Regions from separate parts of the Blautia hansenii DSM 20583 genome, predicted to be linked through region 4. Evidence: riboswitches for the same ligand, from Rfam matches in the RefSeq annotation. Region 4 holds a riboswitch; each other region holds the start of a gene.

Region 1 (8,176 bases), 1.0 Mb from region 4:
TAATGATGCCAAAAGGAGATACTTTGATATCTACCGGCTGATTATATAAAATAGTTTCCTGAAAAGGAATATTTAGAAGACTATATTCTATATTCATGCAATCTGGAAAAAAAGAAATACTTTTTATATACGTGCCCATGTCTTTTTTCCATCTTAAAACTTTCCAGTATACTTTTGCAGGTTTATATGGAATTCCGATTAGTATGGAATATGTCTCAACTATGATGAGAAATGCAAGTGTGAGAATAAGAAGAACGCCTGCAGTGTTTTCTAATAAAACATCACGTGAACCCATATACCAATATGCTATAAAAGTTCCTATGGTAAAAATAAATCCTATGAATACTTTGATACGGGCATCCCAGACCTTTTTTTGGCGCTTATACCACCATATAATCAGACGGCGGTATTTTTTAAATTCAAAACAAATCTCCGCGTTTATTTCTTGCATAAATATTTTCTCCTATACCAATTACAAAAATTTTTAAAAACTTTATAATCTGGGAATGCACAATATGATACATATATAATTACAGAATTTTTTATAATAATACCATAAGGACTTATATCCAGTGTGTTTATATCCTGATAATTATATGTAGAAATTACCGGTTCGAAATTTTTATAGTGCTCTATAATGATTTTTTCTTCAGTGAACTGTAAAGAATGGATATAGTAGCCTTTTTTTCTTAAGGTATTTTGGTCTTCCCAATATAAATCGAAGTATAAAGTGGAATGTATCACAACACATAGTAGTGCATAAACGCAGACTATGATAAAAGTGATAAGAAACCATTTCATCCAGTTAATATCAAAAGCGATATAGAGTACAGTAGATAATATAAAGTTGAGAATATTGCCGATAATAAAACATCGGTATTTTATTGTTTTAAACTCTGGAATATGTTTTTTTACATAATGCTTAAAAAGGAGTAGGAAATCCTCCTTTTTGAGTTCCGAAAGGAAAAGTTTTGTATCAAAAGGGAAATTTTCTGTATTCATAGTCTCACCTGTCTAATAATATTATCAATAATTACATCATAACAAACATTATTTGGAAATTCAAATGGCAAATGAATATTATTTTGGTATTTATATCGGATGAAAAAGTAAAAGAAAATAACAGAATATTGAAAAAATAATACTAAAAAATAGAATATCTATAAATAGTAACAGAAAAATTCAAATATTGTATTTATAAAGCAAAGGAGGAATGGTAACTTATAGGAATAAGAATGGAGAACTTTTGAAAGAAGGAGGAAGTATGAAGACAGGTAAAAGAAAAAATCAAAAGTACATAAGCGCAATGTTAATTGCAGCTATGAGTGTGGGAAATGTGACGGGAGTCTTGGCAGAGCCTGTAAATACTGTTGCAGTGAGTAAAGAACAGGGTAGTGAGGTTTTGGAAACAGCCGTGCCAACAGAAAATCAGGAGATTTCTATTGTCAGAGGTGAAAGCTTGCAGTTGGACAAACCGGAAAGCTTCTCCGAGAATGTTACATGGAGTGCAAAATTTTTAAAGAAAGACGGGACTTTCTTACGAAATGCGGGATATTCTAAAATTAAGAGAGAGTTAAAGGAGGGGGAAACAGACGGAACACGTAAGGCAGGAGATGCAAGTGCGGAACATTTATTGAAGGTTGAAGCGGATGAAAACGGAAACGCAGTGATTACAGGAGAGAATAAAGGCAATGTCGTAGTGGTGGCACAGGATGACCAAGGAAAAACAGCACAGTGGAAGGTAGAAATTTTATATCAGTCTCCTTCAAAACTGCCCTCTGCAACGGCAGAAGATTACGGAAAAATTCGTCAGGCATGGAAAGAGTCTTTAATTGGCAAAGATTTAGTATCAGAAGAAGGCGGAGCGGAAGTCTTAGAAGAAATCAATCAGGAGGCAGAAGCGCTTTGGAACGCTTATGTTTATAAGGGACAGGAAGAATGTGGCGGTATTCCTTGGGCAGAGGATGAGGGAGCAAAAGGCAATAAGAATATTCCTTATGAAGACGATGCAGTGGAATTTCGTGTTTCTTTTAAAAAGGTGCTTTCTATGTGTAAAGCTTACGCAGCAGAAGGCGGAGCTCTCTATCAAAATCAGGATATGCTAAAGGATATTACCAATATTTTAGATTTCCTGTGCGGCTCTTGTTATACGGCAAAAAGCCAGACGGATAACTGGTGGACATGGGAAATTGGTATTCCCAAGGATTTAATTCCTGCTTTAATATTGATTTATGACGGACTGACAGAAGAACAGGTTATGGCGTACACAGAAACACTTTACTTTTTCCAGCCTGATCCGTTCCATGAAGGCGTTATCAATACGGCAAGCACCCATGGGCAGGGATATCGTGAGGCGCAGGGAGCGAATATTATTGACTGTTCCACAACGGCAGTGGGACTGGGAGCATTGAGAGAAGATAATGAGCTGGTGTATTTGGGGATGCTGGCATCTTCCCAGACCTTTGTTATTCAAAATGTAGAAGACAGCGCTCAAATTGCAGCGAATGGATACAACAGCGGTTTTTATCCGGACGGTTCTTATCTCGACCATATAAAAGTGCCGTATTTAGGCGCTTATGGGATTGAGTTTATGAAGGGCGGCGCTAAAATTCCGTCTCTCCTTGCTGGAACACCTTGGAAATATCCGGAACAGGTTCAGGACAATCTGGAAAGCTATATTGTGGAAGGCTTTGGAAACGGCATGTATCAGGGAATGATGCTGGATTGTCTGAAAGGGCGTTCTGTATCCAGACCGGCAAGCAGCAATCAGGCAGCAGGACGTGAGGCAATGATGATTATTCTGCAAATTGTAGACTCCTTTAGCCAAGAGGCAAAAGAGACAACGCTTTCTGCTCTGAAAGCTTGGCTGGAAGAAGATGAAGGATTTATTGACAGTTTTGTTGGTGCGGAAAATATGGCAATTAAAAAGAAAGCCAAAGAAATTTTGGAAGACACTTCTATCCAAAGCAATGTAGCACCGATACATAAATCTTACCCCCTTATGGACCGTGCAGTTCACAGAACAGAAGACTATCTTTTTGCATTGTCTATGTATTCGGAACGTATTCAGAACACGGAAATTATGAATGATGAAAATCGTTTTGGATGGCATCAGAATAATGGGATGACTTATATTTATGATGAGGACAAGCAGTATACGGAGAATTATTGGAATACAGTAAATCCGTTAAGACTGCCGGGAACAACGGTAGTTCCTGTAAATATTGGGACAGGGAAACCGGATGGCTCAGGTTTTGCACAGGGCGGAGACTTCTGCTCTAAGGAGAGCTGGGTAGGAGGAACTTCCATAGGAAATTATGGCGTCAGCGGTATGTCATTTTCAGGAGAAACGCAGGGAATTGCAGGAGACGCACCGGTTTCTTATGCGCCGGATTTAAAAGGCAAGAAGTCATGGTTTATGTTTGATGACGAAATTGTCTGCCTTGGAGCAGGAATTACAAATAAAAACATGGAACTTCCGGTGGAAACTACCATTGAGAATAAGAAGTTAAGAAAAGACGGAAGCAATCAGCTTCTTGTCAATGGAGAAAAAACAGAAATACCTGTGAAAGAAGCGAATGTAAAAGAGTTGGTGGAACGTACAGCAGACATATCAGGCACAAGCTTTGAGCAGGTAAATTGGGCACATTTAGAAGGCAATCAGTCTGTGGGAACAGGATATTATTTCCCTGAAGAAAATACAGAAATTCAGGTTCGTCGAGGTCAGACCACAGGCAGTTGGAAAGACGTAGGAACTTTTGAGGGAGAAAGCACAGAAAATTATCTGGAAATGTGGGTAGACCACGGACAGAACCCAGAAAACGCATCTTACAGTTATGTATTGCTTCCCGAAACAAGTGCAGAAGAAACAGAAAATTACGCACAAGCGCCTAAGGTAACCATACTGGAGAACAGCAGTGAGGTTCAGGCAGTGCGCCATGAGACATTAAAAATCACAGGCATAAACTTCTGGCAGGAGCAGGGAGGAAGTATAGACGGAATAACAAGTGATAAGGCTGCGTCTGTTATGCTTCAGGAAACAGAACAGGGAACAGTGAAAGTTTCTGTTTCCGACCCCACAATGAAGAATAAAGGAAATGTTCAGCTTACACTTGAAGAAGAAATAGCAGACTGTATTCAGTTGGATGAAAACGTTACTTGTGAAAAAACAGAAAACGGAGCAGTTTTGACTTTTGCTATGGCAGGAACAAACGGAGCAGCTTCCATGGCAGAGCTTCAGCTTGTGCCGCCTGTAACACCGCAGCCGGAAGAACCGGAGACACCTCAGAAGCCGGAAAATCCGGAAGAACCAAGTACACCGGAAATTCAGGAAACTGATATGCTGGTAAATAAAGAGCATGGTGTCAAATTAACGGGAGAAGGTCTGACATCAGATATGCAGTTATCTGTGGAGAAGCTGGATAAAAAACATGCAGATGTGAAGCTTATGGAAAAGGAAATTTCCAAGAAACAGCAGCTTGACAATCCTATTGAAATTCAGCTTTTAAAAGACGGAAAAGAAATTGCCCTTCCTCATAAGGCAGAGCTTCAGCTTCCTGTATCGGAAAAATATAACGGCAAAGAAGTTGTGGTACTTTCCTGTGACAATGAAAATGTAAAAAAATTAAAAGGAAAGGTAAAAGACGGATTTGTATCCGTAGAAGTAGAGTCTTTAAACAGCTTTGGTACGGTATTGGATAAGGCAGTTTCTTCAGGTGTGGATAAGGTTAAAACAGGAGATGAAACACCGCTTGTAATGCTGTCTGTGATGTTTGTAGTCGGAGGAACGCTGTTTGTTGTATTAAAAAGGAAGAAAAAGGCTTGATATTCTTTTTTGAATTGTGTACTATAAAGGAGTATAAACTGCATATCCATGATGGTCGTTGGAGCTTGCTCCAAGGTTAAAAGGGAAATCGGTGCAAATCCGATACAGTCACCTCTACTGTAATGCTTTTCGGCTAAGTCAGAAAATCTGCCATCAGAGAAATAGATTTCCGGGTTGAGGGAGTTTTATTTGTGTAGAAAAAGATGTGCAGGATAAAATTTCATAGTGAAGATAGATAAGGTTTCTTTACCGGTGTGTAAAGAGACCTTTTTTTGTGAGTTTGTTACATTAAGGGAAAACTAAAAATGTATAAATATTTTGAAATCCTCTTTTATGCGACTGTCTCATAAAAAATGCTCTGTAAGAAAAAATATGTAAAGGAGAAAGAAAATGAAAAAAAGAAGAAATGCAAACCGTGTTCTCAGTCTGCTTCTGGTAATGGCATTGCTTATTACCGGAATGCCTGTATCGGTACATGCCACAGGCGACATGGAGACTCCGGTTGTAGAAGCAGGAGAAATTTTAAGTGGGACGGGGCAGGAAGCTGAAATTTCTGAAACGGAAATTCCCACAGTTATTGAAGCGGGAACAACTTATACGTTGACAGAGGATATTGTGTTTACAGAAGGTCAAACTTTTGAACGCATTGCAGGAACTTTAGATGGAAATGGTCACACCATTACTCTTGCAGATAAGCCTCTGGCAAATGAAGTGACAGGAACGATTCAGAACCTTGGAGTAACCAGTGAAAATGTTATTGTAAGTGACAAAACTTTTGGAAGTATGGCGATTACTTTAAGCGGAACCATTCAGAACTGCTATTCTACGGCTAAAATAAAATTAACTGGGTGGGCAGGAGAAGTAGGAGGTCTTGTAGGAACTTTCCGCTCAGGAGCAGTTAAAAATACGTACTTTGGTGGAAGTATTGACGCTATGATGGCAGGCGGACTTGTTGGAATTCGAGAAACGGAAGAAAGTATTTTATCTAACAGTTATTATGCGACAGATAAAGCTTCGTCAGCTTCGGGACCTGTATCTTGGGGAAAAAAGCCTGAAGACGGAAATAGTTTCAAAAAAACATTAGAGGAATTAAAGTCTGCAGCGCAATTATTAAATAAAGATATTCCGGACACAGGATTTACATGGACTTCTCCATCAGATGGAAGTAATCAAGGGTTACCTGTTTTAAGACAGAGTGGAGGAAATCCAGAACCTGAACAGATAGATAAAACAGCTCTCCAAAATGCTGTAAATGAAGGAAAGCGACTGGAGCAGGACAGATATACTGAAAAAAGTTGGAAAGCATTTTCTGAAGCATTAGATGTAGCAGAACAAGTTTTGCAGAAATCAGATGTAAAGCAGACAGAAATTGAGGAAGCTTTGAAAGCCTTAAATGCGGCAAAAGAACAATTAGAAAAGAAAAAAGTAACAGAACCGGTTGCTCCGCCAAAAGATGAAAACCAGGTTGTTCATATTAAAAAGCAGGCAGATTTGGAGAAAATAGACGCTGAAAAGACAGACGTTTACTATGTTCTTGATAATGATATTACATTAGACAAAAAATATAAGGCGTTTTTTGAATTTAACGCTACCTTTGATGGAAATGGACATACGGTTACTTTTGAAGATACTACATGGTTGTTTCAGAGTGTTGGAGAACAAGGGATTTTACAAAATACACATTTTACCGGTACTTTAGCTTCATGGGCAGAAAGCGGGCCGGCAGGATATGATTTAAAAGGTGCAATTATTAACTGTTATACAGACGTGAAAGGCGATGGAGCCTGTGGATTTGCAAAACGTCTTACAGGCGGCAGATTGATTAATAGTTATTCTATTAGCGAAGGGAAAATAGCTGTTTTATTTAAAGAATATAAAGGAGGTAACTTAATCAATTCCTATTGGTCTGACAGTGGGAAAAATCCAGTACAATTTCCGGCAGAAGCATTAATAAATTCTTCTGCAAAGTCAGAAGATGATATGAAGACGAAGGAATTTGTAGAGCTTTTAAACAAGAATAAGGGTGAGTTTGGCATCGCATGGGGACAAAATAGTACAGGATATCCTTATTTTGGGGAGAATCAGGAATATAATCCCAACAAACCAAATTTTCCGGAAAATAAATATGAAATAGAGTTTGCTTTTGCAGATGGTGTAACAGAGACAATTGAAAATCAGACTTTATATGTATCACCGGATGAGGTAGGTGCTTTTAATCTGGCAGGAACATTTCACTTAAAAGAATTACCGACTACGAGTACAGTGTCATGGAACATAACAGATGTAAAGCCGGACAGGGCCTTATCAATAGGGGCAGATCGAGGTGAACTTCGAGTAGATGCAGAGGGTTCTGCCATTGTATCAGCAACAGAAAGAAAAGCAGATGCATCCACAGAAACAGTTGCTTGGGTAAAAGTAATTGCAAAATCACAGATAATTGAACAAATTAAGCTTTTTATTGATGGAGAGGATGTAACTAACGGTAAAATAAAAGTAGAAGGTTCCGAATGGAAAAATATTCAGGTACAGGCAAAATATCAGGGAAGCGAAGAATTTATTCCGGTACATAGTTCTCGTTTTACTTATGCGCCAAGTGATGGAAAATTGATTTATAACTTAAACTCATCCAGCGAATTTAAGTTCAACAAGCCGGGAACAGCATCTATGACAGTGACCGCAAAGGCAAACCCCGAAATAAAAGCAGAGGTAGAAGCAACTTCTTCCTATGTACCTGTTGAAAGTGTGAAGCCGGCTATTTCGGGAGAAAAAGAAATTCATTCCAGAAATGCCAATGATCCTGACAATTATGCGTTTTTGCCGGATTACAGCGGTGTGATTGTATCACCGGAAAATGCCAGCTATGCGGGTAACTGGACAGTAACCAGCAGCAATCCGTCTGTTGCCGACTATGTAGACAGTATGGTGAAGGGATATGTGCCATATAAAGCGGGTACAGTCACTTATACGGCAAAAATCGAACAGACAAATCCTGAGACAAAGAAAACAAGCGTAGTAAGCGGAACTTCAGAGGTTACTTATAAGTATAAAAATCCATTAACAAAAATAACCATAGATGAAAGCAACCTCCAGATGGAAAACTTCACAGAACAGCTCCTTAACTTAACCTTTGAGGGAGAGCTTTCCAAGGATGGCTGGAGTGTTACCGATCCACAGCTGGAATGGTCTTATGATAAAGCTGGAATTGTAAAGATTGTCCGTAAAGAACAGGGATATTGGAAAAAAGGAAATCCGGAATGGGATAATGCGCCGGATAAAGGCTCTTTTATTACCAGCGACAAGTATTATGTGCAGTCTTTAAAAGAAGGTACTGTAACGGTAACGGGAACCCCG
Region 2 (8,176 bases), 1.5 Mb from region 4:
TTTTAATTTCAAAATATAATTAAAAAACAGCAGCTATAAGCTCCGTGTTTCCTTCCAAACGATTTGGCATATTTTCGCAGTTTTTCGAGCATAGCGATGCTTTGGAAGCCGTGTTTGAGTGCTATTGCACGAGTTTGGCGTACAAAGTATTTCTAAGCGGCGCAGAAAAACAAGAAAATAGTCATGTTTGAAAGGAAACACGGAGACAGTATCTGGACTTTTAATTATAATTTTCACCACAGGAGGTGCTCTATGCCAAAATTTTCAAAGTTTTTTAAAGGATTGGGGATTGTTGTCCTCATTATCCTCATCCTCTTAGTCTGTGCGGTTCTATGGCTTACCATTCGGGAATATCGACCGGAGAAAGAAGAAGCTCTAAAAGTGCCCAAAAATACCCGTACACTGTCTTTAGATGACTCTCTGCGTATTATGACTTACAACATCGGATATGCAGGGCTTGATAAAAGCGAAGATTTCTTCATGGACGGCGGTTCCGAAGTACAGCCGGACAGTAAAGAACAAGTAGAAACAAACCTAACAGGTATTAAAAAGGTTCTTACGGAAAATCCTGCTGATGTTTACTTTCTTCAGGAGGTTGACAAAGACTCTAAACGTTCTTTTCATATTGATGAAACAGAATATTTAAAAAGCTCCTTAAATATGGAAGGTATTTTTGCTTATAATTTTAAATGCGATTTTGTTCCTTATCCCCTTCCGCCTATCGAAAAAGTAAACAGCGGTATCTTCACCATGACAGATTTAAAAGTAAACAGTGCTGCCCGCCTTGCACTTCCTGAGTCTTTCTCATGGCCTGTAAAAACATGTAACTTAAAACGCTGTATGCAGGAAACACGTATTCCGCTGGAAGGTACTGACGCAGAGCTGGTATTGATTAATTTCCATTTAGAGGCTTACGATGACGGTGACGGAAAAATTGCACAGAGTAAAATGCTGGCTGAAAAGCTATCTAAGGAATACGAAGCAGGAAACTACGTCATTGCAGGAGGCGATTTTAATCAGACTTTTGAAGGAATGGACAAATATCCCATTACCAACACAGAAAACTGGGTTCCCGGAATTATCGGTCAGGATACTCTTCCTGAACATTTTTCTTTTGCAGTTGATGATACTTATCCAACCTGCCGACTTTTAAATGCGCCTTATACCGGTTCTTATGAAACCTCACAGGTCTATGTCATTGACGGCTTTATTGTGTCGGATAATATAACGGTTTCTGATATTTCCGTCATCAACACGGACTTTGAATACACGGACCATCAGCCGGTGCAGATGGAAATTTCTTTAAAACCAGAATAATTTTTCCCAAAATGAGGTTATCGAAGTAAACGACGCTTACTGCAATAACCTCATTTTTCTACAAAGGCAAATCCCGTTTTTTAAATCCCATTATTCCTATCATGAAGAATATTCCTGCTAAAAGCCACAATATCCCTACATACGCAAATCCAACCCAATCATATTCCATTATTTTTTCAGCATCAAACAGCGTCAGCGGAGTAAAATATTTCAAAAATTCAATATCTTCATTTACCTGTGAAAGCATCTGAATTAAGAAAAATCCCAGTCCAATTCCCGCTCCCAGACCAACAGAAAACTTCATTTCATTAAACAGGCAGGCAAACAGAAAGCACATAGAAGCCAAAAATATTTCCAGAGAAGCCAATCCGAAATTCAACACCAGAAATTTCTCAATTTCCAGTTTTCCCTCAAACATAATCTCACTGCATATTATAATCAGCGCTACGGCATACAGAACCAGTAAAATCACTCCTGAAAGCAGGACTACAAGCTGTGTAACAATAATTTCGCTTCGGCTGTAATGCGTATTTAATAAATATGCCATAGAACCTTTTTCCATATACTTAGAAACTAATTTGTAACACATAATGATGATGTAAATAAACGGAATAATCACTAAAATAAATCCATATAAATAATTATTCAAAAAATCCAGCAGTGTAACTCCCGGATTTTCCATACCAAATGCAGCAAAAAATTCCGGCATGCTCTCTGCCATGGCGTTTATTCCGGTCCCTACTTCCGGGTCATACATTGCAGTAATGATACCGGAATAAAGAGTAACAATCCCCATAAACAACAGCAATATTTTATAATTGGATTTTATTTCTCTTTTTAACAATGGTATACTCATCACTTTTCCTCCTTGTAATAACGCAAAAAAACTTCTTCCAACGTCTGGTTTCTGACAGCAATATCCTGCACCTCGTACCGGCTTAACTGCTTAATCAATTCATCTACTTGATTTTTTAAAGACAGAAAAACTGTATTCTCCCTTCTTTGACTGTCAGAATATAAGCCTTGAAAGTTTTCTGCACTTTTTATATCAGAAAAAGTAATTTCATAATGCTTCACTCTGTTATTTTTTATCTTATGTATATCTTCATCTGCGACAATTTTTCCGTCTTTTATCATAACCACTCGGTCACAGGTATTTTCCACTTCTTCAAAAATATGCGAAGACATTAAAATTGTTTTTCCAGCATCCTTCTCCCTTTTAATCAGCTCTACAAACTTGTTCTGCATAATCGGGTCTAATCCCGTAGTCGGTTCATCTAAAATTAAAATCGGCACGTTCTGCATAAAAGCAATAATCAATCCGATTTTTTGCTTCATACCCTTAGACATCTTTTTAATCTTAACCTGTGTATCGATTTCCAAATATTCCGTTAGTTCTCTCGCATACGTCAGGTCTTTCATCTTCTTCATTTTCGCCATAAATTCAATAAACTCTTTTCCTGACATATTGTCCATAAAAGCAATTTCGCCCGGAAGATATCCCACCTTCATCTGAACACAAGAAGCATTGCGAAAACAATCCATGTTTAAAATCTGTGCCCTTCCTTTTTGTGGGCTTATAAATCCCATAAGATGTCTGATGGTTGTAGTCTTTCCTGCTCCATTAGAGCCTAAAAATCCCACAACTTCACCTTCTTTCACAGAAAATGACACATCAAAAATTCCTTTTTTATTTCCATAATCCTTGGTCAGATTTTCAATTTCTATTACAGCCATCCATTCCCCTCCCTATCATTCTGCTCTCTACTTTTTATTATTTTCTTATTATACAAAAGCAAAGTTTCCCGGACAAGAGTAAGAATGTTATGACAGAATTTCTATCACGTAAAAAGACTGCATATCTCTCGATACACAGTCCTATAAAAATATGAAATATTGTTTCCTGATGAAGTGCCCTGACTTTAGTCACGAATTATTCTGTTCCTGCGGAGGATGCGCCGTTTTGTCTGTTGCGGGAAAACAAAACTTTGTAAAACAGGAGTTCAGAAGCAGGACACCTCACCTGCCATTTAATCAACGCATAATTCTATAAGTTCAGGTTCTTACCTTTCGGCATTCCATAAAAAAATCCACCTTCATCATGAAAGTGGAATCATCTACTGTAACTCACAGTATGAGGGATTCAAACTTTGCACGGAAGTTTTCACCTTACTGCTATTAAGCAGGTTTCCTGACTCATGGTTCATTGCTTTGCTTCTCCTTCTCGTATCAAAATACAATGGATTATTGAAGCATTGCTCCCCAAATACAGTGACCGGATCGCTCAGGATTCTCACCTGATTCCCTTTTCACCGGCGTTGTGCGGTCAACGCAGATGCACTTAATAGGTTTATGGAATTATACAACACAATAATACCATTCCATATACCCACAGTCAAGCATTTTTCTTTCTCTCATTTTCCCGTTTTCGCTTTGTCATAAGTCCGCCTATACGCCCGGTTTCTTTTGCTGACAGACTTTTCCATCCACTGTCTAAAACCTTATCTAAAAGTCCTAATTCCTCTGCGATTTCATATTTTACTTTCTCTTCTTCCGGAATATTATTCAAATCAATTTTTTCTTCTTTTTTCTTTGCCATAAAAAAGCCACACTCCTTTCTTCTTTGGAGTATGGCCTTAATTTACAGTTTTATACAAAGAAACCTGCTTTTATTTTGGAATTACGATTGCTGCAATGATATAAGCGATAATTCCTGTTCCAAATCCCATGCAGGTAAGAATAATCCATGCAAGACGGATTAAAGTAGGATCAATATTGAAATATTCTGCGATACCTCCGCAAACACCTGCTAACATACAATTTGTTGATGAACGATATAATCTTTTATCTGACATAATACTCTCTCCTTTTACTGATTTTCAAAATTAACAGCTACACTTCCTGAACTGCTTTCAATATCTATTTTTTTCAAGCTTCCTGCTGTGCCATATCTGGCATTTGTAGTTCCTGCGTGTTCCTCTCCGTTTAATACAAGATGACCGCTGGCGCATTTTGTCCTCACTGCGTAATCCTCTAACTTTCCTGTCTGTGTAACAGCAAAATCGCCGGATGCCATTTCAATATCTGTTTCCTGTGCATCTAAAAGCTCTATCTGCACGCTGCCTGACATCAAAGTAAAATCACCCTCTCTTACGGAAAGCTTTCCTGAGCTTAAAAATTGTCCCGACTCTAAATGAACATCAAGAGAAGAAAATACTTTACTTTCCGGTACTTCAATAATAAGGTCTTCCATTACCCCATAATCATGATATTCTCTTTCCAGTGACAGCTCCCTGTCTTCTGTATCTAATTCTAAGAAATCCTGATCTGTCAGCCCTGAAATTCTGATTTCGTCCTCCGGAATTGTACGAATTTCTACCTTTCCTGAATAGATTTCAATATCTATACTGTCTATTTCTGAAGGAAGAAATTCACGCTGTTCCATGCTGCCATGATTAAAATTGTCTAAATCTCCAAGGCTATGACGATAATCGTTAAAATCATCGTCCATATCCCACCACGGTCCTTCGTGATCCCGACATGCTCTCCTAAGAACATGATACAAACGGCTATTTGTAAAATTACCGGTAATGGACCGAACCGAACCTCCAAATACCAATCCCACGCCTGCAAGGCATCCGCCTACAATACCTGTAATGAGAACAACAATCAATGCAATCTTCGTAAATTTTTTCATTTTCTTTCACCTCCCCGTATTCCTCTGTGTAAAATTCTTTGTATAAAGTCAATTACCCAGCGGAAACAAATCGGAAATACTTTTACTGCCAGCCACAAAAATCCCAGCAAAAGCAATAAACCGATACAAATCATCAAAAGTCCTGTGCCTGCAACCAAGCATACCGTAGGCACTGCCGGAAACTGTGTAACTGCTACGCCTAAAGAAATAATACCGCCCATTAACAGCCCGATACATCCGAAAAATAATGCTGCTGCCACACCAATAGCTGCTCCTACAAGCGCTACAATCAATCCCAATCCTGCAACTGCCAACGCTCCCCAAAACGGTACGGTTATAATTGCCAGCAGTAATATCAACGCCCATGACAAGCTGCTTCTTTTTGGCTTCTGTTCCACCCTTTCACTCTGAATGTCCGGCATATTTTTTTCTTCAAAGCGTTCATCGGTATATCCTGTTTCCCGATATTCTCCGTGCTCGCTGCCGTTTTCGTCTAAATCTGCTTTAATGGTTGCCGCAACTTTTCCCGGACTTCCCAGTTCCTGAATAACCGTTGCTTCGTTTTCCTCTCCGGCATCGTCAAAATAATTCTCATAAAACTCCAATGCCTCTTTTCTCTCCTGTTCCGGTATATCCCACAGCAGCCGCTCCAGCTGCTCTAAAAATTCCTTTTTTCTCATCATTTCCCTATTCCTCCCTCAAACAATGTACTTATCTTTGTTGAGTAGCTTCTCCATTCTGCACGATACAAGTCCAACTGTACCTTTCCTTTTTCTGTTACTTTATAATATCGCCTGTTTCTGCCGCCATATTCCTTATCATAGGTTTCCAAACATTCATCCTTTTGAAGTCTGCGAAGTACGGGATAAAGAGTGGACTCAGAAACCTCCAGAACCTGTCGGACATCCTGTGTAATCTTATATCCGTAAGTTCCTTCACTCTCATTGGACACAACTGCCAGTACAATAGCATCTAAGAGGGCAGCGCCTGTATTAAAAACCATAACTTCACCTCATTTCTATTGCTATAATATTGTTTTATACGCAATACTATTTTATTTTTAATACTATACGCTATATAATATTATTTTGTCAATGATATTTTCTAAAAGAAATTCGAAAGATTTTTGAAAGAAAAAAACTAAGGGACTGCGCGGTTAAGCACAATCCCTCTTTCTCAATTTTCACATTATATATTACACTTCATCTTGCGGAACATCCCCAATCGTATACAGTTCTCCCTCCATCTTACCCATCATCTCCTGAAGTTTTTCTCGATTTGCTTCGTAGAAGGCTTTTGCCTCTTTCATTGTTTCTTCAAATTCTTCTATTCCCTCTTTTTCTACTTCCGGTATCATGACCTCTTCTACAAAGACTCTATAATACTCCTCCCAGCTCTTACATTGCTTATCGCCTATGGTATCTTTCCCATCATAAAATTCATTTTTCCTATCCACTTGAATTTTACTTCTAAAGTATGCCGCTTCGATAAGACTGCGCCCTTTTTCAATCCCCTCTTCTACGGTAAGTCCGTAATCCTTGTAAATCTGCTCGCCGATATTTTTATAATACTCACTTTCTTTATACTGTTCCGCATATAATTCTGTCGCTTCTGCCAGCTTTTTATCAGAAAGCTGATATCCCTGCATTTCGGCATACTTATCATTTATCCACAAATCTTTTGCTTCCTGCTCTGCAAGTTCTATGGCTTTTTCTTCCGAATACCCTTTGTAGCTTATATTTTTCATTACATCTGTAATATAGAAAAATCTCAAATCTATGGGTTCCAGCTCCTTCATCAAGTCAAAATATATCTTATGCGTTTCCTCTTCTCCTATCATGGCAATCAAAACCGGAGCTGTCATTTTCTGACAACTCTCCATGTGTTCCGTTACAAAATCCCCGTCAGAATATAGTCTTCCATCCTCGGTCTCAAAATACCAGTCTTCTCCTTTCCGGAAGAAATAAAACATCTGCTTTGTTCCGTTTTTTACCACAACTCCCACAGACCAGTAATCTTCCCCTTTATCCAAATCTTTTCTTTGCTTTTTATTTACAGGAGGCGCTTTTTCCAAGTTAGACACTAAACTTTCTGCATTTGCTTGCGGATAGTCCTCCCCTACTGTCATACGCATACTGCCAAGCTGCACCTGTTCAATTTTTCCCATATCCGGCAACTCTACCTGTCCATAATTTTCCTCTTTCTCGCATCCGGAAAATAGAAAACAGATACTAAAAGCAGCGAACAATGTAAGCACTTGTTTTTTCATAAGCTTTCCTCTCTTTCACTAAATAGCAATGTTAAAACGCATACACTTCTTTATAGTAAAATGATATCATAGTAAAACGGAAATTAAAAGGTTTTTCCGGTCGTAAATACTTTTTCTACTTTAATACCATAATATTTGTTTTTGTAGTACAATACTATTATCAAGACGAAGTTTACTATATTGAAAAAGAAAACGGTAAAATGAGTGATGATTATATACAAACAGCTATTTATTATACAGAACAATATTTTCAAAATAACATTTCTGTATAACACATTATGGAGAAAGATTATGAACGAAACCCATTTATCTCAAAGCTATCGCGTTAGAAAATTAAATTTAGAAGACATTGATAAGATTTTTCATTTATGTTCTTCTAATTCTATTTTTTATCAATACCATCCTGTAAAACTTACAAAAGAAAGTATATTAGGGGATTTTTATGCCTTACCTCCAAATAAAGAATATAAGGATAAATTTTTTGTTGGATATTATGATGACGACATATTAGTAGCTGTCATGGATTTGATATTAAATTATCCAAAAGAAAATATAGCTTTTATTGGTTTCTTTATGTTAGATTATGCCTATCAAGGTCAAGGCATTGCTTCTGAAATTATTCGAGACTGTCTCCAATATCTCAAAGTTTCCGGTTATTATAAAGTCCGTCTTGCCATTGATAAGGGAAACCTCCAAAGCCAAACATTTTGGAAAAGAAATCATTTTTCCGAAACAGGGGAAGAATTTTTAAGTGACATGTATACTTATCTTCCAATGGAACAAATTTTATGATAAGTAGATGAAGAAAGCACTTGAAATGGTTATTCCTCAACTCTAAAGTTTACGAATTTTTTCAAGAACCATACGTATTTCTTCTGAAACAACATATCCTT
Region 3 (8,176 bases), 600 kb from region 4:
CGCTTCCTTATATCCATTTTCATCCAGCAGATTACGAATTGCCAGAACCCTGCCATCCATCATATCAGAAGGAGCAACCATATCTGCGCCTGCCTGCACATGGGAAAGGGCTGTTTTTGCCAAAAGCTCTAAGGTCTTGTCGTTTTCTACTTCATGACCGCACAGAACACCGCAGTGTCCGTGAGAAGTATATTCGCACATACATACATCTGTAATCAGATACAAATCATCGCCAAAAGCTTCTTTTGCCTTTGCAACAGCTCTTTGTACAATACCGTCTTTTGCGTAAGCCTGACTTCCCACCTCATCTTTTTTATCCGGAATACCGAAAAACATTACCTTGCTGACTCCGGCGTCTAAGGTTTCTTCCAGTCCTTTTAACAAGGTATCAATGCTGTAACGATATTGCCCCGGCATGGTTGGAATTTCCTCTTTTATTCCTGTTCCTTCTTTTACAAACACCGGATAAATCAGAGAACTTTTATCCACTCTGGTTTCACGCACCATTTTTCTCAGGATTTCATTTCCTCTTAACCTTCTCGGTCTGATATTCATAATTCTACAACTCCTTTTTCTCTGAATTCTTTTTTAATTCTATTACTAATTCTAGAAGGCTGTCAATAGACGCTTCTTTTGACATGTAAGTTTCCATGGAATATTTATCTGCTGCTGCTTTTGTCTGTTTTCCGATACAGGCGGCTTTTACCCTGCTGTAATCCAACTCCGGCACTGCTTCCACAAAGCCTTTGACCGTAGATGCGCTGGTAAAAACAGCACAGTCGATGCTTCCTGCCTCAAATTCCTTCTTTTCATCAATAATTTCAGATTTTTCATAAAGAGTTTCGTAAATGCCGATATCGTCAATGACAATACCTGCTTTTTTCTTTAATTCTTCTATGATTTCCTGACTGCCGATTTCTGCTCTGGGGAGTAATATTTTTTCTGTTCCGCTGCATTTTTCACACAGCATTTTCCCAAGAGACGCACCGTCAAACAGTTCCGGCATGACATCTGCAAAAAATCCTTTTTCCTGCAATGCCTTCTGTGTTCCGGTTCCTACCACTGCAAATTTTGCATTTCCCAGTTTTCTTGCGTCCACCTTTGCTTTTTTCATTTCTTCAAAGAAAACCTTTACTCCCTTAGGGCTGGTAAAAGCAATCCAGTCATAAGTCTGCAAATGAGAAAAAGCATTCAAAAGAGCTGTATTTTCCTGTTTTGCTGCTGTCTTAATGGCAGGTAATTCCAGCACCTCTGCTCCCAGTTTTCTGAGCTTTGCCGCCATGGAGGATGCCGCTTCCTTTGGTCTTGTAACCAGCACTTTATAACCGAAAAGCGGAAGCTTCTCATACCAGGCAAATTCGTCTGCCAAAGCGCAGACCTTACCAACTACAATAATGGCAGGTGTTTCAATTCCCTGTCGCTGTACTTCTTCCGGCAAAGTAGAAACCGTTGCTACAATTCTTTTCTGTGCCGCAGTTGTGCCCTTCTGCAAAATTGCAGCCGGCATATCCTTTTCCATACCTGCGTCTAAAAGCGCTTGACAAATATCAGTTAAGGCGCTGACACCCATTAAAAAGACTAAAGTTCCTTTTGTACGAACAAGGGCTTCAAAATCAATGTCGTAAGCTGCGCCCTTTTTCTTATGTCCCGTAATAATGTGAAGAGAGGAGGTGAAATCACGATGAGTAACCGGAATGCCGTTATATGCCGGAACTGCAATGGGGGAAGTCACTCCTGGTACAATTTCATAGGGAATACCTTCCTGAATTAACAGCTCCAGCTCTTCCCCGCCTCTGCCAAAAAGGAAGGGGTCTCCACCTTTTAAGCGGACTACACGATATCCCTTTTTTGCTTCCTTTAATAAAACCTCATTAATCTGCTCCTGAGGCATGGTATGGTGCGATGCCCTTTTTCCTACGTTAATGCAGCGGGCAGTTTTTGGGATTTGTGATAAGACACCCTGTCCTACCAGACTGTCATATACCACTACCTCTGCCTGCTGTAAAATTTCCATTCCTTTTAAAGTAAACAGTCCAATATCTCCCGGACCGGCTCCTACCAGCCATACTTTCCCTTTACACATACGCTTTGCTCCTTTCCTGCAGCTCCTTTGCAAGAGAAATTCCAAGCTCCTCTGCTGCTTCTGCACTGCCCTTTTTCAGCCCTTTTTCATAATTTCCTGTATTCTCATCGTAGTATAAGCCACGTAAAATAATCTGTCCGTCCTCGACCCGGGCATGGGCGGCTACCGGAGAAGAACAGCCTCCGTTTAAATAACGGACAAAGGCTCTCTCTGCCAATGCGGCATAAGTGGCGTTTTCGTCTCCATAGCCCTTTAAATAGCTGTAATCTACATCCTTTCTTCCCTGAATTGCCAAAATTCCCTGTCCGGCTGCGGGTATCATCTCCTCCGGTTCAAAATAACGGGCAATTCTGTCCTCCAAGCCTAATCTCTTTAAACCGGCGGCTGCCAGCAGCAGACCGCTGTATTCTCCGTCATCTAATTTTTTTAAACGTGTCTGAACGTTTCCTCTAACACTTTTACATTCCATATCAGGAAAGATTTCTTTTAGCTGTAAAATTCTTCTTAAACTGGAGCACCCAATAGGCTTCGAAGTATCTAACTGGGTAACACCTTTTGGAAGTACCAGAACGTCTCTTGGATCTTCTCTTTTGGAAAATGCAATAAGAGGCAGTTCTTCGGGAACCTCCATAGGCATATCCTTTAAGCTGTGTACAGATAATTCTGTTTTTCTTTCCATAAGAGCTTTATCCAGCTCTTTTACAAACAGTCCCTTTCCTCCGATTTTATCTAAGGTTCTATCTAAGATTTTATCTCCGGTGGTTTTCATGGTCAAAATTTCCACCTGTATATCCGCATTATTTTCTCGGATATAATCCCGTACCATTTCGCTTTGCACCACTGCAAGCTTACTTTCTCTGCTTCCGATTACTACTTTTCTCATATTTACTCCCCTTTATGACTGAGCATTTCCTGTATCATTTCTCTTACACGGCGGACCTTTTTGTGGTCTTTTCCGCATCCATTAAAGCCGATAACCACATTCTCATATTCCAGAATTCCCGGAAAATGAAAATCGCATTTTTCTTGATTGCTGGCTACATTTACCAGTATATTATTCTCTTTGCAAATCTTGTATATTTCTTCGTTTAACGCATGATTATCTGTCACTGCAAGTACAAGGTCTGCATTTTCAATATCTTCTGCTTCAAACTTTTTCTGCTTATAAATAATTTTCCCCTTCTGGCAGAGAGTCTTGACGCTCTCTGTACAGGCAGGTGCGATTACCGTGATTTCCCCCACAAAAGTCAGCAGTGTTTGAATTCTTCTGACAGCAATCTTTCCGCCTCCGATTACCACGGCTCTTTTCTGTGTGAAATCTACAAACAAAGGAAAAAACTTCTTCTCTTTATGCTCCATAAAGCTTTTCCAGCCCTTCTACACAATTTATGAATTCTTCTTTTTCCAAGGTATCACGAAGCCCAAACATCATTTTACTGACAACCTTTCCGGCTGCAACATCAATGGCATTTAAAAGGTTTTCCCTGTCCTCGTCTTCCATAGGTGTTTTTCGCAGAATTTTTAAAATACGCAGGTTTAAATCCTGCACAGCCTCTGCCTGAATATCCTGAATACGAGGGATTAAACTTCTTCCGTCATACCAGCAGTAAAAATCTTCCATCTGCTCTCTTAATATTGCTGCTGCCTTCTGCATACTTTCCTGAAGCTCCAAAGAATTGGTATCAATTTTAAAACTGTCAATATCATAAAGAGTTATGCCCTCTATTTCGTTTACAGACGGCTCAATGTCTCTTGGAACTGCCAAATCAATTAAAATCTGCTGTTTTTTCCCTGTTGCTGCCTGCTGTATCAGCTCCTTGGTAAGGGTAAAGTTCGGACTTGCCGTTGCACTGACAATCAAATCACAGGAAGGGAAGAATTCCATGCGTTCTCCATAGTTAATTCTGTCGCATCCTTTGGGAATGCTTACAATTCCGCTGCGATACTGACGGACGGTAACCGTTACATGAGCGCCTGCCTCTGCCAAAGCCAGTGCAGCCACCTTTCCCATTTCTCCGTTTCCGATTACCATACAATTACTGCCGTCTAAGGAATATCCGGTTTCTCTCAGCTTTTGAATAGCCTGATGAATGACAGAGCTGTTGCCTCTGGAAAATACGACCTCTGTTTTTACTCTTTTTGCGGCAGTTACCGCCATACGAAACAGAACCTCTAAAACGTTGTCTGTACAGTAGACATCTCTTGCCATGGACAGGGCATCCTTTACCTGCGTAATAATCTGGTCTTCTGCCAAAATCTGAGATTTTAAGCCGCTTGTCAGATAAAAAAGATGCTCAATGGCTTCTTCTTCCCTTCGCTCCACAAAATATCTGCGAAATTCTTCCGGATTTTTTCCTTTTTCTTCACACAGAAAATCAAAAAGAGAACCTTCCCATTCCTCCTGTGTACTTGCCCAAATCTCCATTCTGTTGCAGGTAGACAAAATAATACAGCCTAAAATCCCCGGAGCTTCTTTTAATTTCTCCATTGCTGCCGCTGCATTTTTCTTTGTAAAGGAAAACTGCGCACGTATGTCTACGGACGCTTTGTTATAATCAATTCCCACCATGGAAATACTCATTTTTTCTTCCATCTCCTAAATCTTTTGTTTTTGCACTGTTTTTTCATCTTAGCACAGAATTCTTTTCGGTGCAACTTATTGACAAAATCAGATAGTATGTTACAATGAATGCAGAATTGAGTGTTCAAGGTGCCTGCTTGCAGGAGAATAGGAAAGTCAAGTGAAAAGCTTGCACGGTCACGCCGCTGTAAAGGAGAAGTTTTATTTCACTATGTCACTGGAGCTTACTGGGAAGACGAAATAAAATGCTGATGCCTGAGTCAGAAGACCTGCCTTGTACATGCGATTTACACAGGTTACGAACGATGGCCGTGTGTAAGAACAGGTTGGCTCATAGCATGTCAATTTTGCTGGAACCTCTTGTTCTTCTGATAGCCTGTCGGTGTGTACCGAAGGGCTTTTTTTGTTGTATAGAAAATTGTATTCTATACAATAAAACGCTCCGCAGAGAGCACATTATTTTTTAAATCAGAAGGGAGAAGAAAAATGAGTAAACAACGCAAACGAATTTTTGTACTGACTGGTATTCTTGCACTTACTTTTGGAATGATGACAAATGTCAGTGCAATGCACATTATGGAGGGCTATCTGCCCGGCGGCTTTTGTATCGCATGGGGTGCTTTATGTATTCCGTTTTTAGTTGCCGGATTTTTGTCTATTAAAAAGACTTTAGCCGAACATAAAAATTTAATTACACTCCTTGCTATGTCAGGAGCTTTTGTATTCGTAATTTCATCACTGAAAATTCCGTCTGTAACAGGAAGCTGTTCTCACATGACAGGAACCGGACTGGGCGCTATTTTATTCGGACCTTCCGCCGTTTCTATTTTAGGGCTGATTGTTCTGTTGTTTCAGGCTATTTTACTGGCCCACGGCGGACTGACTACCATCGGAGCAAATACTTTTTCCATGGCAATCGCCGGTCCGTTTGTATCCTACGGAATTTTTGTGTTATGTAAAAAAGCAAAAGTAAATAAAATAGTTTCTGTATTTCTTGCAGCGACCTTAGGTGACTTATTTACTTACTGCGTTACAGCTGCACAGATGGCGCTTGCTCACAATGCAGATACCACGTTTATGGCTGCTATGGGTAAATTCCTTACTGTATTCGCTCCTACACAGGTACCTTTGGCTATCATTGAAGGTATTATCACTGTTTTGATTATTCAGGGATTAGAAACTTACGCAAAACCTGAGCTTCGTGCTATCGGTTACTTAAAGGAGGGAAAATAATATGAAAAAGAAAGTATTTCTTGCCATTCTTTTGATTTTCTTAATTGCTTTTGTTCCGTTATTCGCATTAAAGGATGCAGAATTTGGCGGTTCTGATGATGCCGGAAGTCAGGTTGTAGAAGAGGTTGACTCTTCTTATGAGCCATGGGCAACTCCTATTTTTGAAAAGCTCATTGGCGGAGAGCTTCCGGGAGAAGTGGAAAGTCTTCTCTTCTGTCTTCAGACAGGAATTGGCGTAGGCGTCATTGCTTTCATCATGGGACGTTTTGTAGAACGCAAGAAATGGATGAAAGACGATAATTAAAATTTCTCTTTGAAAGGAGTTTTCTTATGATTGTCATTGATAAGCTTTGCTATCATTCCAGACTCAGATATGAAAACGCCGGTGAGAAGTTTGCCTTTGCAATAATTACACTTTGTATTTGTGTAATGAGTCGTTCGATTGCAGTGGCAGGTATCGTATTAGCAGTTACAGGGGTTCTTACCGTTAAAAAAGGTGGAGTCCCTGTTTCTCGTTATTTACGTTTTCTCACTGCCCCGATTATTTTTTTATTACTCAGCACCATTGCCATTATGTTTCATCTAAGCCGTACTCCCATGGATATGTTTGCTGTTCCTGTGGGAAGCTGGTACATTACCACCAGCTACTCCTCTTTCTTTTATGCGGTGCAGCTTATTTTTACGGCATTAGGAGCTGTTTCCTGCCTGTATTTTTTATCCTTTACTACGCCGATGCCGGATATTTTGCAGGTTCTTGAGAAGCTCCACTGCCCCAAATTATTGATGGAGCTCATGCTTTTAATTTATCGTTTTATTTTCGTGCTTTTGGATACGGCTTCTGCGCTTTCCACTTCTCAGAACTGCCGTCTTGGAAACCGTGATTATAAAACGTCTTTAAAATCCTTCGGAATGTTGGGCTCTGTTTTAATGATAAGAGCCGTGGAACGCTCCAACCGTTTATATGCTTCTATGGAGGCAAGATGCTATGACGATACCATCCGTGTCTTATCGGAAAACCAGCCTCCGAAAAAAAGTGTTATTGCAGCCATTGTTGTATTTGACTCGGCTTTATTTCTGTTTGCTGTATGGAGGAGATTTTTTTCATGAATTCAGATATTATTTTAAAAGCAGAAGATTTATATTTTTCTTATGACGATGAACAAAGCCATTCTTTAAACGGACTTTCTCTGGAAATTAAAAAAGGACAAAAAATCGCATTTATGGGTGCTAACGGAAGCGGAAAATCTACCTTTTTTCTATGCTGTACCGGTATTTTAAAACCGCAAAAGGGAAAACTTTTCTTCCATAATAAAGAAGTTACTTATAAGAAAAAAGAACTTTTAGATTTGCGAAGCAAAATCGGAATTGTTTTTCAGGATCCGGATAATCAGCTTTTTTCAGCCAGTGTCTATCAGGAAATTTCTTTTGGTCCTTTAAATTTAGGACATTCAGAAGAAGAAACAAAAAAAGAAGTTGAAGAAGTCATTGATTATCTGGAAATTACCCCTTTCCGTCATAAACCAACCCATGCATTAAGCGGTGGACAGAAAAAGCAGGTTTCTATTGCTGATATTCTTGTCATGAAACCGGAAATTATTATTTTAGATGAGCCTGCTGCTGCTTTAGATCCTAAGCATACGACTATGGTAAACCATATTGTAGATCAGATGACGCAAAATGGGATTACTGTTTTAATGGCAACTCATGATGTAAATTATGCTTATGAATGGGCAGATGAAATTTTATTATTCCACGAGGGGAAAGTTCTGATGCATGGCACTCCGGCTCAGGTATTCAGCAATCGAGGTGTTTTAAAACAAACAAATTTAGAACCGCCTGCTGTTCTGGAGCTTTTTGAAAGCTTATGCAGAAAAGGAATTTTAAAATCCTCTCTCCCACTTCCGAAAAACTTAAATGCTTTAGAAAAATACATCTCAGATGTGAAAATAAATACACACTACGGAGGAACAAAAACAGTGTCAAAAGAAACAAAAAAAGCCATCTTGGCTGTAAGCTTTGGAACAAGTCACAATGATACCAGAAAAATTACCATTGATGCCATTGAACAGGATATGCAGGCTGCTTTCCCTGATTATGCCCTCTATCGTGCATGGACCAGCAAAATGATTATCAAAAAAGTAAATGCCAGAGACGGTGTGCATATTTGCAATGTGAAGGAAGCTATGGAGAAAATGCTTCAGGACGGAATTACAGACGTACTTGTTCAGCCTACGCATGTAATTAACGGGATTGAAAACGACCTTATGAAAGAAGATGCT
Region 4 (8,176 bases):
TTCCCCATTGACGTCCTGTTAAATCTGTTCCATATCCATACATGGTAAACTGAAATCTCAATACATCTCCATCTTTTGGTTTATAAGATGCAATTCCATATCCTACTTCTTCTCCATTTACATGGTACATCCATCCGGAGTAGTTGCTGTAATCGAATTCTCCCAGTGCATCTCCACCATCTCCGTTATCTTCATTTCCCCATTCTCTGGCAGTCTCTGTTGTCACACTTCCATTACTGAGTTTTTCAATATATTCCGGTACTACTACCTTATCTGTTCCTAAATCACCACCTACAATAGCTTCTAAATATGTATCTTCTCCTACAAAATTTTCTTTTCCAATCACTTTTTTCAATAAAGTGGCTGCATTATCTCCCTTTTCAAACGGAACAAAAACTGGTTCATAAATATAACCCTGACCGATTGTAAAACGCTCTACAGAAATAACTACATGACCACTTTCATTATCGGGAGTTTGAGGTTTTGTATCTGTAATATCATATAAACTGTTTTTATTTTCTACAAGACGTCTGTATGCTTCTAATGCGTAAGTTACTTGCTGTACTGCCATACCATTTGTCTGTTTTCCATCCTGCCAGCCAAATCCATCTTCTGTTTTATAGCTGTGAAGATTTTTCACTATATTATTTTCATTAGATGTAAATCCCTCATCAGCATTCATTGGATCAATCTTCAATGCTGCAAGAGCAGTAAGTACCTGTGCAGTTGTACAACTATTTTCTTTGCCACCATCTAAATATCCTGCATTTTCTGTTTTCTGTTTTTTTAAATAATCTAAAGTTTTATCTACTGCTTTTTTTACTTTAGGGTATTTATCATCTTGATAGTAAGGTGCCAATGCCTGTAATGCCATACCTGTCATATCAATGCTTGAGCTCTTATTATCAAAAAGTCCAAATCCACCTTGTTCTGTCTGGAAGCTTAAGATTTGTTCAATTAATTTTTCTCTTGTCCACAGTGCATCTGAAGGAATTTCTGATTTCCATCCATCTAAAGCAATCAACGCCCAAATTGGACAATTAGATGTATCTGATGCCATAGATTTACTATTGTATAGTTTTTCAAATAAATTCACATCACTTACGTTCTGCGGATTTTTACCCATAGCTTCTAATGTAATAATCACTCTGGCTAAATCTGTAGCACGCATTTTATCTACTTTTTCTTTTACTTGTTTTTCCACACTCGCATAATATTTATCCAGTGTTTCTTGACTTACTTCTTTTCCTGAACGTAAAAGCGTAAAGAGATTCCATTCATTTCCGTATTTTTCCAGACTTTGTTTTGACAGATAAGCTGTTCCGTGCTCAATATCTTCTTTTGCTACCTTCAGATAATCTACTTCCTCCGGAGCAACTTCTTCTTTTGCAACACGTACAGTAAATTCTACATTTTTACAATCACCGGTTGTATCATATGGAACACCAATTACTGTAACTTCTCCCTCATTCAAAGCCTCCATGTAATGAAGTGTTTTTTTCGGTGCATTTACATCCCATACATCTGCTTCAACACTGTCTGTTACTTTTACAATTCCATCTTGACTGTAAGACCATTGAAATCTCTGCTCTGTGGCGTTTGAAGGTGTTGTATTAATCTGAAATGTTACATAATCTCCATCAAGTAGCTCATAAACCTCTTTGTCCGCTTTCGCATCTTTTAGTGTATCTTTGTAACGAAATTCTACACTGACTTCTTTAGAAATTTCTGGATTTTCTTCACTTGAGATTTTAAATTTCGCCACCCCTGCTTTTTTCGGAACAATTCCATTTCCGAAAGCTTCCATATACTCCGCAATATCAGGTGTCAAAGCTTCCCATACAAGTTTCTGATTTGTTGCGTTATATGGTACAAAACTAAGATTGAAATTTTTCTCTGTATTCTGTCCTTTTGTTATTCCTACATAATATCCGCCCAAACCATTCCAGCTATCAATCTCCCAAACCTTTGGTACTGTTACTGTAAAATCCTGTAATTTTACTGCTCCTGATATTACTTTAAATTCCGCCGCAAGATTTCTGTTTTCGTATAAAGAAGCTTTAAATATAGCTTCTCCGGCTTCCTGCATTGCAAAGGTTCCTGTTCCATAAAACAGTCCCGGTCCACTTACTGTTTCAAAATGCAAAGCTTCCACAGGAATTGTTTTAAACTCTTCTTCCCCTTTTACCCTGCCTTTTATTGATACATTTCCACTGGCAGTTCCTTCTACCTGATATGGTTTGTCCAGAGAAACTTCTTGATTACCTATAAAAGCTTTTACTTCTTCAATTTCACTGGATACATTATCAATAGAAAAGGTCTGAAAAACTTCCCCAGGATTATCTGCATTACAAACATAACCTTCTACTTTTCTTACATCAAACGGAACATATCGTCCTTTTGAATTCACCCAATAATGCTTCTGATACTCTGTGTCTGATACCTGTACACGAGCAGAAAAATTCCAATCCGGACGTTTATCTGTTCCTGCAAGAACAAAGTTACCTGTATCCAACAAATTTAGGGTAAAAGTATTATCCTCACCCATTTCCTGAATTCTGCCATCATCATATTGAAAATACACGTATGGCTGTTCCTTTGCGTTTACCTGCTCTTTCTGACTATTATCTGCTTTTACCGGCACGGTAATCCCTGACAAAAGTAAAACCATTACCAAAAGCATGCTGAGCAACTGCTTTCCAAAAGAATATCTCTTTTGCTTCATATCTTCTTTTCCCCTTTCATGTGCATAGTATGCATATCAAAAAACACCTTTTATCTTTCCAGACAAAAGGTGTTTTGTAATTTTACCATATTAAATTATTCTATACAGAAACCACATAACTATCCTCAGCCTAGAAAAACTTTAAGTGTGTAATGGCAAGTATTCCGACTTCAAATTACTTTCACGGCAGAGGTGACTGTATCAGATTTTCACTGATTTCCTTTTTAACACTGATCAAATAATTTTGTCAGTGACCATTAGAGCTATGCAGTTATGCTTTTTCTTTCCCCTTTATACTACACATTCTATCTACATATGTCAAGACTTTATTCCTTTTCCCACTTATTTTTTCCATCTTTTTTCAAGTAATCACATATTTTATCCAAATAATATAATATTCCACTCAAAAGAATAGCAATAGAAAGAAGCGGATAGGGAGTTACCAGAAAAATAATCGAAAATATAATGAATATTACATATTTTTTTGAAATTTTACTATCATTCATCCTATTTACCTCCCACTCAAGTATATTCCTCATCTATATATTCTATTTGAAATTCTTTTTCCTTACAGTACGCATCTATCCCGCTTCCCTTCTTACAGCGGATTACAGTGCTTTTATTAATGATCCATTCGCCGATCTCCTCCGGCTCTCCCAAAAATTCCACTTTTTTCAACTGCCCGCACCCGTGAAAAGACCACCTTCCGATTTTTTTCACAGATGCCGGTATCTGAACAAATTCTAATGACCTGCATTTGAGAAACGCACTGTTTCCGATTTCTACAAGTGTTGACGGCAGTTTTATTCCCTGAATTGCCGTCTGGTAAAAAGCTTCGTTTCCGATAACCTGAATTCCTTCCGGAAGCTCTATATCTTTCAGAGAAGTGCATTTGTAAAATGCTTTGTTTCCAATTTCTGTAAGTCCCTTTGGAAGACTGATTTTTTCAATGCTTTCACAATTTTGAAAAACTCCGGCTTCAATTCCCTTTAGCATGGTACTCTTTTCAAATTTTACACAGTTTAACCTTTTACATCCTGAAAAAGAGCGTCTTCCCAAATATCGGATACCGGAAGACAAGGTTATTTCTTTTAAATGTACACATCCTAAAAAAGACTCCCAGCGAATTTGACTGACATTTTCCAAATTGATATCACGTAAAGCCGTACAATTATAAAAGCTCTGGTTTCCGATTTCTTTTACCGAGTCTGCCAACTTCACACTTTTAATCTTTACATTATTTTTCAAAGCCTGATTGTCTATACTATGATACACATCCTCCAACGCTAATAATCTTCCTTTGAATTTTTTTCCCTGTTCGCAATTAAAAATATCTTTTGCTTCTGCATGCCATGTACGTACCTGTCCCATACTTTCACCCCTGTTTTATACTTCTAAAATTCCATATTTCTTTTTAATTCGGTCTAATTTTCTCTCCATAGGAAGAGCCAGGAAAAACAAAAAAATCACCGTTGAAACTGCATGAATAACATTAAACGGAAATCCGCTGATATAAACCGCCAAAAAGGATTGCCACGTCAGCTCCTGTGACGCCATGAATACCGTTGAAGTATCCATTAAAAATCCATAAATAATAAGTGTTGCCAATCCACCGAAAATACACAATGTTAAAACATGAAACCACTCTGCTTCTCGACTTCCTTTTCTTTTTTTACTCTTGCTGAAAATCACGCCTGCCAGAAAACCGATAATTCCAAAGGAAAACATCTGCCATGGGGTCCATGGTCCCTGCCCGAAAAAGAAATTCGAAACAAAGCCTGCCATAGCCCCTGTTAAAAATCCGGCTTCTGCTCCCAATCCCACACCGGCAATAATCACAATAGCTGTCACCGGTTTAAACTGGGGTACCATAAAAAATGCCATCCTTCCTACCACTGCAATAGCAGCCATAACCGCAATTAAAAGGATTTCTCTTGCTTGAGGATTTCTCCCCTCAAATACCATACAAAAAGGTATCATAGATAAACCGATAATACACATAGAAATAAAAATATCACTTCTGTCATTTAAAAAGAAAATACCAAAAAAGATAACAAAAGGAATTGCCGCTAAAATCAAAAGCAAGGATAACAATGTTCTTTTTCCTATTCTTTTATCTTTTTTCATACTTCTTTCTATATACATCTGCTGCTTTTTTTCTGCCTGTGTATCCAAAAATCTACCTGAAAATAAAAACAAAAGTACAGAAATAATCATCTGTCCATACTGCCATGAAGTCATCTGAATATAACTATGTATAGTAAGATTGATAAAATCAATGGTGCGTCCCATTCTTTCATTAACAAAAACATTTCCTGCTCCAATTAATAGAAAAATAAATACAGGATGAAGTGCAGACATGAAAAACAAAATTTTCACCCATACTACACCTTTCTTTTTCATTTTATAAGAAACAATACCACAAACAAGCATAGCAACAATCAAAAAAACTGCTGTTACCTTTAAAATCTGCCCAATATTTTGAAGTATCTCCAACTCCTGTATCGTAAAAGCATCCATTTTTAGCTTTCCACCTTCTTGAATGCTTCTCTGTACATTCTGTATACATTCATCAAAATTCCAAAAGGTATAGGTTGTAGGTAATTTCGAATACTTCAATACCGGTATGGAAATCCAGGGCAAAAAAATCGTACAGATGATTACAAAAATACTTCCGTATATGGGAAGCATTGCCCATGTATCTACTCCTGTTGCCTGCTTCTTCTGCATGCTTTAATCACATCCTTTACTGTTATTGCATCAGGAAAAATCTGCCTTGCCATACGATTTGCCGCTGTGGTATAAAAGCTGTTTCCTGTAAAAAATTCCCTTGCTTTACATGAAGTTACAATACTCCCGTCAAAAAACATAGCACAGGTATCTCCATAAGAAGCACAAAACTCAATATCATGAGAAACCATTAAAATAGTAATTCCCTTTTCCTGTAACTTTCGGAAAATCCCAGCCAGCTTACTTTTATAAAAACCATCCAACCCCTTAGTAGGTTCATCCAAAAGCAAAATCTGTGGTTCTAAAAGCAATACCTTTGCCAGTGCCGCCCTTTGTTGTTCCCCTCCACTTAAATCATAAGGATGTGCATGAAGAAGATGTCCAATTTCTGTATCTTCTACTACTCTTTCCACTCGTTTTTCATCCTCTTTATGACGAATAGGGGAAAATCCTCCTATCATTTCCCATAAATCTTCTTCTACTGAATTTCCAACAAAAAGGCTCTGAGGATTTTGTGGTAACACTCCTAAAAAATGATGAAACAGCTCCTTGTCGCTGATTTTACGAATATCTCTGCCATCTAACAATATTTTTCCTCTATAAGGTCTGTGAATACCGGAAAGTAAAGATAAGGTTGTACTCTTTCCTGTTCCGTTTCCACCCAAAATACAGAAAAGCTCCCCTTTTTTCACTTTCAAAGATAAATCCTTTACAATATCCTGTCCGTCTCTTTCATAACGAAACCAAAGTTCCTTTGCCTGTATCACATACTCCTGCTTTTCTTTCCTATTTGCAGATTTTTCTGCATTATCCTTTGTTTTTTCCCTTTCAGGCTCTGCTTTATAATGCTCTGACAACCAATTTCGTCCCTCGCATACAGTAAGGGGACACTCGCCTTCCTGACCTGTTCCGTTGTAAATCTGCACAGGACTTGGCATTGCAAGAAATAAATCATTGTCTGCCAGCGCTTTTCCTACCATACGGGGATTGTCAAAAAAGGTCTGCTTTCCGCCTTCCAATACCAGCACCTTGTCCGCCATTGGGAATACCTCTTCCAGCCTGTGCTCAATCATAATCACAGTAATTCCCAAATCCAGATTAATTTTTCGAATGGTAGACAAAAAATCACCTGCCGCAATAGGGTCCAGCTGAGAAGTAGGTTCATCAAGAACCAATACTTTGGGCTGCATTGCCATCACGGAAGCCAGATTTAAAAGCTGCTTCTGCCCTCCGGAAAGCTCTTCCACATTTTTAGAAAACCAATTCTGAATACCGAAAAAGCTTGCCATTTCTGCTACTCTTAAACGAATAGTCTGCTGGTCATATCCTAGATTTTCCACTCCAAAAGCCAGCTCATGCCATACTTTATCTGTTACAATCTGATTATCAGGACTTTGCAGTACATAGCCAATTTCAGCTGACTGTGTACGCATGGAAACTCCTTCTAACCTCTCTCCACAAAATAAAATTTCCCCTTCTCTTTTTCCGTAAGGGCTTAAAACTGTTTTAAAATGACGCATCAGAGTTGTTTTTCCACAACCTGACTTTCCGCATATTACCACGAACTCTCCCGGTTCAATGGATAAATGGATATTCTCAATTGCCGGCTTTTCTGCGTCCGGGTAAGTAAATGTTAAATTTTTGATTTCAAATAGTGCCATTTTACATCCTCTGCTAAATTTATAATAATTGGAAGGAAACATAAAATTCCATAAAAAATATAAATCATTATCGCCCACAAAGTGTTCTCATTCATCACTAAAGTAGGATAATACAAAAAGTAAACTTGTTTCGTTACAATTCCTCCCAAAATCACACTGCCAAACACAAGTAAGACAGAAAAGAATATTCTGTCTCTTGTATCAAAACGATAAATAGAAAAATTATTTCTTCCTCTTAATCCATATCCACGGGAACGCATAGAATCTGCTGTTTCCACAGAATTTTCCAATGCCCATGTTGTCATCACAGATAAGATTTTCATACCATGCTTTGCCCTTATCAATACATTTCCATTGGTAACATCACGTCCAATACATTTCTGTGCATCGGATACTTTTTTTATCTGATTTTTAAATTTAGGAACAAATCGAAGCACCATAGAAAAAATCAACGACATTGCCGGAATTGCTTTTCCGAATAAATAGATAAACTTGTCTGATGTCATTACCACCTGATAACAGGAAAACCAGTTCAATACACTCACCAGCATGATACCGGCTGCAAGACCATAAAGGATTGACTCCAACGTAAGAGGATTTCCATTTTTCAGATACATAATTAAAGTAACACCCTGATGATTAAATAAGGGATTAATTGCCGCTGATATAAGAAACACCGGCAGCATCATCCAAAGCGCTGTTTTCAGCGCCTTCCATTTTTTTAAATAAATATAATATGCCATGCCTCCCACACAGGATAATCCTAAAAATACAGGATGCATGATAAACATTGAATATCCGATTACCAGTACAAAATAAACAAAATTAATAATCGGATGATAACTTGAAAAATTGTCTTGTTTCATAATTACTCCGGCCAGGTCTGTCCTAAATCACGACCTAAATCACATGTATAGTTCCATTTTATCACATCGCCCGGCTGCACAATATAACGACTACAACCATAATTCGGGTACCAGCCATTTACCTCATACATCCAACCAGACCAACGGCCGCAGTCAAATTCATAAAGGTTGTTAATTCCCTCTACATAAGCGCT

Evidence for each region. Region 4 has a riboswitch for cobalamin ahead of CGC63_RS15635 (DUF4430 domain-containing protein). Riboswitches for the same ligand answer to the same signal wherever they lie in the genome.
Region 1: another riboswitch for cobalamin. It lies ahead of CGC63_RS14830 (DUF4430 domain-containing protein); the one in region 4 lies ahead of CGC63_RS15635 (DUF4430 domain-containing protein).
Region 2: another riboswitch for cobalamin. It lies ahead of CGC63_RS12915 (ABC transporter ATP-binding protein); the one in region 4 lies ahead of CGC63_RS15635 (DUF4430 domain-containing protein).
Region 3: another riboswitch for cobalamin. It lies ahead of CGC63_RS07810 (energy-coupling factor ABC transporter permease); the one in region 4 lies ahead of CGC63_RS15635 (DUF4430 domain-containing protein).

The regions. Positions count from the first base shown of each region.
Region 1 is NZ_CP022413.2:2,970,866-2,979,041, reverse strand. It holds gene CGC63_RS14845 (hypothetical protein) at 1-451, opposite strand, end outside; gene CGC63_RS14840 (hypothetical protein) at 439-1,002, opposite strand; gene CGC63_RS14835 (polysaccharide lyase 8 family protein) at 1,265-4,825, shown strand; cobalamin riboswitch at 4,861-4,994, shown strand; gene CGC63_RS14830 (DUF4430 domain-containing protein) at 5,216-8,176, shown strand, end outside.
Region 2 is NZ_CP022413.2:2,540,650-2,548,825, forward strand. It holds gene CGC63_RS12905 (endonuclease/exonuclease/phosphatase family protein) at 253-1,317, shown strand; gene CGC63_RS12910 (DUF2705 family protein) at 1,376-2,173, opposite strand; gene CGC63_RS12915 (ABC transporter ATP-binding protein) at 2,173-3,054, opposite strand; cobalamin riboswitch at 3,482-3,677, opposite strand; gene CGC63_RS12920 (alpha/beta-type small acid-soluble spore protein) at 3,713-3,916, opposite strand; gene CGC63_RS12925 (PspC domain-containing protein) at 3,987-4,172, opposite strand; gene CGC63_RS12930 (DUF4097 family beta strand repeat-containing protein) at 4,187-5,014, opposite strand; gene CGC63_RS12935 (DUF1700 domain-containing protein) at 5,011-5,697, opposite strand; gene CGC63_RS12940 (PadR family transcriptional regulator) at 5,694-6,017, opposite strand; gene CGC63_RS12945 (hypothetical protein) at 6,210-7,283, opposite strand; gene CGC63_RS12950 (GNAT family N-acetyltransferase) at 7,575-8,075, shown strand.
Region 3 is NZ_CP022413.2:1,558,671-1,566,846, forward strand. It holds gene hemB (porphobilinogen synthase) at 1-555, opposite strand, end outside; gene cobA (uroporphyrinogen-III C-methyltransferase) at 560-2,083, opposite strand; gene hemC (hydroxymethylbilane synthase) at 2,076-2,966, opposite strand; gene CGC63_RS07800 (precorrin-2 dehydrogenase/sirohydrochlorin ferrochelatase family protein) at 2,969-3,442, opposite strand; gene hemA (glutamyl-tRNA reductase) at 3,432-4,664, opposite strand; cobalamin riboswitch at 4,775-4,955, shown strand; gene CGC63_RS07810 (energy-coupling factor ABC transporter permease) at 5,151-5,897, shown strand; gene CGC63_RS07815 (energy-coupling factor ABC transporter substrate-binding protein) at 5,899-6,201, shown strand; gene cbiQ (cobalt ECF transporter T component CbiQ) at 6,228-7,004, shown strand; partial or broken gene CGC63_RS15975 (energy-coupling factor ABC transporter ATP-binding protein) at 7,001-7,603, shown strand; gene CGC63_RS15980 (sirohydrochlorin cobaltochelatase) at 7,874-8,176, shown strand, end outside.
Region 4 is NZ_CP022413.2:954,147-962,322, reverse strand. It holds gene CGC63_RS15635 (DUF4430 domain-containing protein) at 1-2,725, opposite strand, end outside; cobalamin riboswitch at 2,863-2,999, opposite strand; gene CGC63_RS04840 (hypothetical protein) at 3,052-3,231, opposite strand; gene CGC63_RS04835 (leucine-rich repeat domain-containing protein) at 3,248-4,096, opposite strand; gene CGC63_RS04830 (ECF transporter S component) at 4,112-5,455, opposite strand; gene CGC63_RS04825 (ABC transporter ATP-binding protein) at 5,428-7,116, opposite strand; gene CGC63_RS04820 (energy-coupling factor transporter transmembrane component T) at 7,089-7,982, opposite strand; gene CGC63_RS04815 (DUF4430 domain-containing protein) at 7,985-8,176, opposite strand, start outside.